DNA from 3 places in the Pseudoalteromonas sp. AWM4_233 genome. Region 2 is predicted to be linked to each of the others. Evidence: predicted binding sites of a transcription regulator. Region 2 holds the regulator's gene; each other region holds the start of a gene.
The links. The regulator sigma-54, encoded in region 2, starts transcription at its own class of promoters, with help from an activator protein. The targets are predictions, from matches to a motif close to GTTGGCACGNNNNTNGNNT.
Positions count from the first base shown of each region.

Region 1: ACXAC4_RS01560 (PspA/IM30 family protein) is a predicted target of sigma-54. The motif match lies at 1,544-1,562, and genes of this name have one in related genera.
Region 3: flgJ (flagellar assembly peptidoglycan hydrolase FlgJ) is a predicted target of sigma-54. The motif match lies at 1,493-1,511, and genes of this name have one in related genera.

Region 1 is NZ_JBSWSZ010000001.1:360,602-363,881, forward strand. It holds gene dusA (tRNA dihydrouridine(20/20a) synthase DusA) at 158-1,135, shown strand; gene ACXAC4_RS01560 (PspA/IM30 family protein) at 1,604-2,293, shown strand; gene ACXAC4_RS01565 (PspC domain-containing protein) at 2,374-2,574, shown strand; gene ACXAC4_RS01570 (hypothetical protein) at 2,613-2,936, shown strand; gene ACXAC4_RS01575 (copper chaperone PCu(A)C) at 3,014-3,280, shown strand, end outside.
Region 2 is NZ_JBSWSZ010000001.1:228,858-232,137, reverse strand. It holds gene lptB (LPS export ABC transporter ATP-binding protein) at 1-492, shown strand, start outside; gene ACXAC4_RS01100 (RNA polymerase factor sigma-54) at 540-2,060, shown strand; gene hpf (ribosome hibernation promoting factor) at 2,089-2,376, shown strand; gene ptsN (PTS IIA-like nitrogen regulatory protein PtsN) at 2,379-2,831, shown strand; gene rapZ (RNase adapter RapZ) at 2,849-3,280, shown strand, end outside.
Region 3 is NZ_JBSWSZ010000001.1:950,850-954,129, forward strand. It holds gene flgH (flagellar basal body L-ring protein FlgH) at 1-341, shown strand, start outside; gene ACXAC4_RS04200 (flagellar basal body P-ring protein FlgI) at 351-1,445, shown strand; gene flgJ (flagellar assembly peptidoglycan hydrolase FlgJ) at 1,548-2,528, shown strand; gene flgK (flagellar hook-associated protein FlgK) at 2,530-3,280, shown strand, end outside.

The DNA.
Region 1 (3,280 bases), 130 kb from region 2:
GTCATATATTCTAAAACGGTCACATCATGTGGCCGTTTTTATATCTATTAATGAATGGTATAATTTGCAGCTACTTTTGGGCCCTGCCTAATTCAAACCTTATACAATCAAAGCAGCTAAATGCTTTGCATAAAGATCATATAGTTAGAGGTAATTTGTGACGACTCAAGCACTAGACCGCCGTTTTTCTGTTGCACCTATGCTGGATTGGACTGACCGTCATTGCAGAACTTTCCATAGAAAATTGTCTAAACATGCGGTGCTGTATACAGAAATGATCACGACCGGTGCCATTTTATTTGGTAAAGGTGATTATTTGGCGTTTGGTGAGCATGAATTACCTGTGGCACTGCAGCTAGGTGGCTCAGACCCTGAAGCATTGGCAAAGTGTGCTAAGAAAGCCGATGAATATGGTTATAGCGAGATTAACCTAAATGTAGGTTGTCCTTCTGATCGTGTGCAAAACGGTCGTTTTGGTGCGTGTTTAATGGCTGAACCGCAGCTGGTGGCTAAGTGTGTTGCTGCCATGAAAGCGCAAACTGATGTGCCCGTGACGGTAAAAACACGCATTGGTATTGATGAGCAAGATAGCTATGAGTTTTTAACCACGTTGATTGAAGCGGTTAAAGATGTGGGTTGTGATGATTTTATCATCCATGCGCGTAAGGCTTGGTTACAGGGGTTAAGTCCAAAAGAAAACCGTGAGATCCCACCGCTTGATTATCCGCGTGTATACCAGTTGAAAAAAGATTACCCAGATTTACACATAAGTATTAATGGTGGCGTTAAAACCATTGAAGAATGTCAGCATCATTTAACGCATATTGATGGGGTGATGGTCGGTCGAGAAGCTTACAGCAACCCATTTATGCTATCTCAGGTCGATGAGCTGTTGTACGGTGGTGAAGCGTTTACACAAACGCGGCATGAAGTGGTTCGTAGCATGTATGATTACTTTGAAGCGCAAATGAGTGAAGGCGCGAATTTCTGGCATATTGCTCGTCACATGTTAGGTATTTTCCAAAACCAACCGGGTGCGCGAGGGTATCGTCGTCACTTATCAGAAAATGGCCATAAAAAAGGTTCTGGTATCGAGGTAATGGAAAAAGCACTGACATTCGTGCCGGAACTTTAAAGTTTTAGAGTTAAAAAAATAAAGAAGCCGCTAAATCAGCGGCTTCTTTATTTTTATATTCGATGACTTTAATTTTCGTGTAAAAGTACGCGGGATAAACCCGCGTCTACATGTCTAGATTTTTCTGTTGTTGGATTGTCATCCAGGCGAAGGTCAGGATCCAATATTGATAAGATAGACCCTGAAATAAATTCAGGGTGACAAAAATTTAGGTTTATCCTGATAACTCGCAACTCGCAACTCGCAACTCGCAACTCGCAACTCGCAACTCGCAACTCGCAACTCGCTAACTACTCCCCACTGATTAAATTGACTACTTTTTAGTTTATTTAACTAAATCATGAAATTTGTCTCTTCTATAAAAACTCCCAAAAATCATTAAGCTTATGTTTTTATTTGCTTTTATCTTTTGGCACAAAGATTGGAATAGCTCTAGTAACCCAATTGCCAAATGCATAGGAGCAGAACATGGCCTTAATCGACAGAATTGAAGATCTTATTAAATCAGAAATTAATGCGTTTTTAGACAAAGCAGAAGATCCACAAAAAATGACTGCGCAGATTGAGAGTGAGTTACAAGATGCCTTGGCTGAGTGTCGTTCAACTGCTGCACAGATCATCGCAGAGCAGAAAGGCTTATCCCGCCAGCATGATGACTTTGTAAAAGGTATCGAACGTTGGCAGCAGCAAGCAGAGCTAGCGGTAAGTAAAGGTCGTGATGATCTAGCAAAATCGGCACTTATCGAAAAGCAAAAGCTTGTAGATGCTCAGGAAGACAACAAAAAGCAAGCGGCACAATTAGAAGACGCGCTGCACAAGCTGAATGAAGATGCCGCTAGGCTAAGTAATAAAATTGCTGAGGTAAAAGCAAAACAGCAGCAATTTTACAGAGCACAAAATAGTGCATTAGCAAGGTTAAAAGTACGTAGCACGTTAAATAGTGAAGAAGTACAAAATGTTTGCGCACGCTTTTCACAATTAGAGCAAAAAGTGGAGCGTATCGAAGCACAAGTTGAAAGCTACGATATTGGTAAAAATGATGTTTATCAAGAATTCAAACAAATGGAACAAGACGAAAAGCTGAGTGAAGAGCTGGCTGCACTGAAGCAAAAAGTGTCAGACAAGCAGGCTTCAGAAGCATCAACTTCTGCGCAGTAACCAGAAGTTTGCTAGGTATTAATTCGTTTTGATAGGCTCGGCGCAACGAGGCGCCTCCCTAATTTTTCAGGAGTAAGGTTATGAATATGCAACAAACAACGAAAACATGTCGTCGTATTTTAGCGAGAAAGAAAATTGCAGGTGTATGTGCTGGGCTAGCAGAACGTTTTGATTTACCAGTATGGCTAACTCGAGTATTAACTTTGTTGGTATTTTTGAAGTTCCCAATGATGACGGTGATGGCATACGGATTATGCGCTGTACTGTGGCCAAAGCAGTAATTGCTAGATATTAAGTTGTAAAGGTGTAGGAGGTAATTATGAAAACAGCATTGATTTTATTAGCAGCATTACTATTTATTAGCGCATTAAGCTGGGTTCAAACACCTGTTATGTTCTTTGCGATGCCAGAATTTATTTGGGAAATAAGCTGGGTCGGTATCGAGCTATTCGCGCTTTTAGCTGGCATTATTGCTGTGATCGCGCTGGTGGCATTAGTGAGTGTCGGAGTAATTGGATTGGTGTTGGTTGTGCTCATTGGGCTAGTGTTAGCATTATTATTTAATTCCATCTTTATTGCTTTGCCATTACTTATGTTAGTTGGATTAGCTTGGTTACTTAAGGAAGAGTCTCCTGTATATTAGATCTCTACCAGATCAAAGGGTTTCTTGATTTTTCATGCTATGATGTTGCAAGTTAAACTTTTTTCAAAGGAATAAGCATGTTATTAAGAAACCTTTCTCTGGCGGCGGCACTATTACTTTCTGGTTTATCGCAGGCACATGAAGGCCATAGTCACGATCATAGTCATGTACAAAAAGAACTCATGGTGACAGATGCTCAAATTCGTACATTCTTACCGGCGGCAAAATCAACTGCAGCTTATTTCACCATTCATAACCCGATGGATAAATCAGTTTTTCTAAAGAAAGCAACGATTCGTGGTATTGGGCGTGTTGAGATCCATGAGCATGTTCACAAGAATGGC
Region 2 (3,280 bases):
GGCATTGGTTATCTGCCTCAAGAGTCTTCAATCTTCAGAAAGTTGACTGTTTATCAAAACTTAATGGCTATTTTAGAGACCCGTAAAGACCTCAATAAAGTACAAAGAGAGCAAACTTTAGACGACTTACTGGATGAGTTTAATATTCAACATATTCGGGACAGTCAGGGCATGGCTTTATCAGGTGGTGAGCGTCGCCGAGTTGAAATTGCTCGCGCTTTAGCCGCAAACCCTAAATTTATTCTTTTAGATGAGCCTTTTGCTGGCGTTGATCCGATTTCGGTGTTAGATATAAAGAAAATTGTTGAGCATTTAAAAAACCGCGGCATTGGTGTCCTCATTACAGATCACAATGTAAGAGAAACCCTTGATGTTTGTGAGAAAGCTTATATTGTTTCACATGGTGAATTAATCGCGTCAGGTACGCCTGAGTCAGTTTTAGCTGATCAAACCGTAAGAGACGTCTACCTAGGTGAACAATTCCGTCTATAGTTAAAGCAAGACATAATCCAAATAACAAAAAGGATTGTTAGAAATACATGAGGCAATCGCTACAGCTGCGCATGGGGCAGCAACTAACCATGACACCACAATTGCAACAAGCAATTCGCTTGCTGCAATTGAGCACACTTGATCTACAGCAAGAGATCCAAGAAGCGCTGGATAGCAACCCTTTACTCGAAGTAGATGAGTCGGAATTAGAGCCAAGTACTGATGGCAATGATTCAGACAAAGCGACCAAAGACACTGACTCTAGCGAGCAACTCTCTAACTCTACTGATGATGGTCACGGTGATGAACCGACCAGCGATTACGAACTCGATAGCGATGCAGCACTGAGTAAAGACACTGTCAGTGACGATCTCGCGATGGATGTGACATGGGACGAGTACATGAGTGCAGCACCGAGCACCAGTAGCGGCCCTATGCCTGAAGACGAAACGGTTTATCAGGGTGAGACCACTGAAACATTACACGAATATTTAATGTGGCAATTAGAACTCACGCCATTCAGCCCAACCGATAAAGCCATTGCCGTTGCCATTGTTGAAGCCGTTGATGATGCAGGCTTACTTACTGTTAGTACCGAAGAACTCCTAGAAAGTATTAATGAAGGCAATGACGAAGAGTTAATTGAACTCGATGAAGTAGAAGCTGTATTAAAGCGTATTCAACTCTTTGACCCTGTAGGTATTGCCGCTCGCTCATTACAAGAATGCTTATGTATTCAACTCAATCAGTTTGATGCAGACACGCCTTTCATAGCTGAAACAAAAATGGTGTTAAGCGAGCATATTGATTTGCTGGCCAGCCGTGATTACCGCACTATCATGAAAAAGACCAAGCTCAAAGAGCCTGAGTTAAAAGAAGTGATGACACTCATTCACAGCCTTAATCCTAAACCTGCCGCCAGCATTATTCGTGAAGAATCTGAGTATGTTATTCCTGATGTGTCGGTGAAAAAAGTAAAAGGCCGCTGGGTTGTTGAGCTAAACCCTGAATGTATGCCTAAAATTAGGGTTAATGATCATTATGCGGCAATGTCACGCTCAGTAAAATCAAGCACTGACAGCCAATTCATTCGCTCTCACCTACAAGAAGCAAAATGGTTTATTAAGAGCTTAGAAAGCCGTAATGACACTTTAATGAAAGTTACCAATTGCATTGTGCAACAACAACAGGCATTCTTTGAACATGGACCTGAGGCAATGAAGCCTATGGTTTTGAATGATGTTGCTGAGATGGTCGAGATGCACGAGTCTACCATTTCTCGTGTCACCACTCAGAAGTACATGCATACACCCCGTGGCATTTTTGAGTTGAAGTACTTCTTCTCAAGTCACGTAAGCACTGAAAACGGAGGTGAATGCTCATCGACTGCGATTAGAGCATTGATCAAAAAGCTAATTGCTGCAGAAAATACAGCTAAGCCATTGAGCGACAGCAAAATTGCAGATATATTGGCAGAACAGGGAATCAAAGTGGCACGTCGTACAATTGCGAAATACCGCGAGTCACTCTCTATTCCACCGTCAAATCAGCGTAAGAGCTTGATTTAAGACGTAAACCAAGAGAAGGAAAATGCTTATGCAACTAAATTTAACTGGTCGTCACGTAGAAATTACAGATTCATTAAGAGACTATGTAAACACGAAGTTTGCAAAGCTAGAAAGGCATTTTGATCACATTAATAACGTTCACGTGATCTTAGATGTTGAGAAGCTGGTACAAAAAGCCGAAGCTACCGTTCATTTAAATGGCGGTGAAATTTTCGCTTCAGATGAACACTCTGATATGTACGCAGCCATTGATAAACTCGTTGATAAACTCGATCGCCAAGTTATCAAACACAAAGAGAAATTAACTCGACACTAACCATGAAACTTAGCTCGATTATCAACAAGGACTGCAGTAAAGCTGCGGTCCTTTTTAATAGCAAAAAACGTGCGCTAGAGTACATCAGTGAATTAGCGAGCCAACACCTTCCAGAGCATAACGCCCACGAAATATTAGATGCATTCCTAACGCGGGAAAAACTAGGCAGCACAGGCATAGGCAAAGGTATTGCTATTCCTCATGGCCGCCTTACAGGCATTGATACTATTTTTGCCATTTTAGTGACTAATCAAAACGGTATTGATTTTGACGCAATAGATAACCGACCAGTCGATATTCTCTTGGCAATGCTTGTACCTGAAGGTAATAATGCAGAACATCTAAAGACCTTAGCTGCAATTGCTGATAAACTAAACAACAAAGAGTTTTGCAAGCAACTTCGTCACGCAAAAGACGATGAGGCACTCTATCAACTTATTGCACTTCAAGATTAATTAACAGAGAGGAATCCATGGAACTGATCATCATTAGTGGTCGCTCAGGGTCGGGCAAATCCGTTGCCTTAAGGGTATTGGAAGACCTAGGTTATTATTGTGTTGATAACATTCCAGTTAATCTCCTTCCTTCTTTGGTTAGAAGTGTTTCTGATAACTATGACAAAATAGCCGTCAGTATCGATGTTCGTAACCTGCCAAAAGAGCAACAAGAATTTAATGATATTCTTGAATACTTACCAGGCTTTGCAAATCCCACGCTGTTCTATTTAGATAGTGATGACCAAGCACTGATCAAACGCTTTTCAGAAACACGCCGATTGCATCCGCTTTCTTTAAATAACCTGCCGCTTGATTTAGCAATTAAAGAAGAAAAGAAATTACTCGATGTGTTAATCACACGCGCAGATGTGCTGCTCGATACGACAGATTTAAGTGTACACCAGCTA
Region 3 (3,280 bases), 720 kb from region 2:
GTCTTCAGTTCGGAATGAACTCCAGTAACTCTTTTTCAGGCGACAGCCAAGCAAACCAATCAAATAGTCTATTTGGTAATATTTCGGTGAACGTGATGCGCGTACTGCCGAATGGCAATTTGGTTGTTCGTGGTGAAAAGTGGTTAACACTTAATACGGGTGAAGAGTTTATGCGAATAGAGGGCATTATCCGTGCTGCGGATGTTAAGTCAGATAATACGGTAGAGTCGAACCGAATTGCTAATGCGCGAATTCAATATTCAGGTAAAGGTGACGGCCAAGAAGCGCAAAGTGCGGGTTGGTTAGCTAAGTTTTTCTTAAGTACCTTAATGCCATTCTAAGGAACCATGATGAAAATGTTCAAAATAATGACTGCGGTTTTGCTTTTAATTATGAGCCAAGTAGCACAAGCAGAACGGATCAAAGATGTCAGCATGGTCGAAGGTGTTCGTTCCAACCAGTTAGTGGGTTACGGCCTAGTAGTGGGTTTACCTGGTACAGGTGAACAATCTCGTTTTACAGAGCAAAGCTTTAAGGCCATGCTGAGTGGTTTTGGTATCACATTACCAGCTAACTTAAAGCCAAAAATTAAAAATGTGGCGGCAGTGGCCGTGCATGCAGAGTTGCCTCCATTTGTAAAACCCGGTCAGAATATTGATATTACAGTATCTTCAATAGGCAGCGCGGGTAGCTTAAGAGGAGGGACTTTACTGCAAACATTCCTAAAAGGTGTTGATGGTAATGTGTATGCCATTGCACAAGGCAGTTTAATCGTGGGTGGTTTAGGCGCTGAAGGGTTAGACGGAAGTAGAGTTGTTATTAATACTCCTACAGTTGGCCGAGTTCCAAATGGTGCGACGGTTGAACGAGCCGTTGCAAGCCCTTTTACACAAGGTGATTTTATTACTTTTAATCTTAACCGTCCTGATTTTACAACAGCTAAACGTTTGGCTGACACCATTAATGATTTGGTCGGTCCTAATAGTGCAAAGCCAATGGATGCTGCGTCTGTTCGTGTAATTGCGCCTCGTGACCCTTCACAGCGCGTTTCTTATTTATCGACACTTGAGAATTTAGAGTTTAAACCGGCAGACACCTCAGCCAAAATTATTGTTAATTCGCGTACAGGCACGATTGTAATTGGTAAAAATGTCAAATTACAACCAGCTGCGATTACCCATGGTGGCCTCACAGTGACGATTTCTGAAGATCAAATGGTGTCTCAGCCACAACCTTTAGCAAATGGCGAAACGGTTGTTACTCGTCAAAGCATCGTCGATGTGAATCAAGACGACTCAAGAGCCTTTGTATTTAATCCGGGTGTAAGCCTTGATGACTTGGTCAGAGCGATTAATGAAGTAGGCGCTGCGCCAGGGGATTTAATGGCGATCCTTGAAGCGTTAAAAGAGGCTGGTGCTATTAATGGTCAATTAGTCGTCATTTAGTGTTTTATTTATAATCAAATAGTTAGCCTCGCAATTGCGGGGTTTTTTTTGGCTCGATTATTGCTTTGTTAGTGTATGACTAATTTAGTGTAATTGATGAGTATGAATACCAATCCGTTAGAAAAACAAAACTTCTTTGATTTAGGTGACCTAAATGCACTTAGACAAGATGCGTTGAAAAGCGGTGGCGATCAACAAGCATCGAATGAAGCACTAAAAAAAGCAGCAGAGCAGTTTGAATCTATTTTTACGCAAATGCTGATGAAAAGTATGCGTAAAGCCAATGAAGCGATGGAAGATAAAAACAGCCCATTTAATTCAAGTGGTGTGAAGTTCTTTCAAGAGATGCATGATCAACAGCTTTCTTTAGAGTTATCAAAAAAAGGTAGTCTTGGTTTAGCTGATCTTATTGTTAAACAGCTTTCACCTAATGTTGATGGATATAAACCGTCATCCGTACTTCGTAATGATGCACAGTTACCGATGCAAAAGACAACAACTGAGCAGCTCCCAGAGTTTATTCGTCGTCAACCTGAAGTAACGCCAGAGGTTGCTAAAGCAGAAAAAGCAGATGAACAAACTCGCTTTGACTCTCCAGAATCATTTATCAGTGAAATGTGGGAACACGCAAAAACAGCAGCACAGAAAATTGGTTTGAACCCAGCAGTCATGATTGCGCAAGCAGCGCTCGAAACAGGCTGGGGTAAGCATGTTATTGCAAAGCAAGATGGTAGCAGTAGCCTTAACTTATTCAACATCAAAGCGGATAGATCTTGGCAGGGTGAACATGCCAAAAAAATGACATTAGAGTTTGAGAAAGGTTTGCCTGTGAAAAAACAAGCCAATTTTAGAGCTTATGAATCAATTAAAGACAGCATTAATGATTATGTCGATTTTCTTCAAAGTAATCCACGTTACAGCCAGGCATTGAATAACACAGATAAACCTGAGCAGTACCTAGATGAACTTCAGCAGGCCGGCTATGCCACAGATCCAAACTATGCAGAAAAAATAAAGAATGTCTTACAGCGAGGAGAATTTAAACAGATGTTAACGTCGCTAGTACGTCAAGGAGTTAACTAAGATGTCTTTCAATTTAATGAATATTGGTAGTGCGGGGATCAGAGCGAATTCTGAATTACTTCAAACGACCAGTAAGAACATCTCTAACTTAAATACTAAGGGCTATATTCGCGAAAGAACCGAACATAGCACTATGGTGGGTAACCAAGTTGGCCGTGGCGAAACTGTTCGTTTAATTAATGAGTTTGCTCAAAAGCAATTGAATCGTGATATTTCCAATAAAACTTATTACGAACAATTTGTGACTGAGTCATCTCGCGTAGATACTTTGTTTGGTGAAGAGTCTAATAGTTTAAATAACAGCATTAACTCTTTATTCAATAACCTGCAAGAAGCAATGAATTTACCTTCTTCAACGGTCACTCGTTCACTGTTCTTAACGGATGCCCAAAACTTAGTCGATCAGATGGACCGCCTTTCGGGGATTGTTTTTGATCAGAACAATATTGTGAATGAACAGCTCAGTATTATGGCTGATGAAGCCAATAACCTAATCCAAAAGATCAGTGATTTAAATGACAAAGTGGTTGCCGTTGAGCAGCAATCTGGGATCACCAGCGGTAACTCAGTGGTTAATGAACGTGATGAAGCCATCAAAGATTTAGCGGAGCTGGTGGATATTGAGACATTAGATGGCCCGAACGGTGAAAAATTAGTTTTCCTAGGGTCAGGTCAATCATTAGTTATGGAAAATGGCACTTTTAATACGTTTGATATGGATGGCGACCCAGATCCAAATATAAAAGAACTAA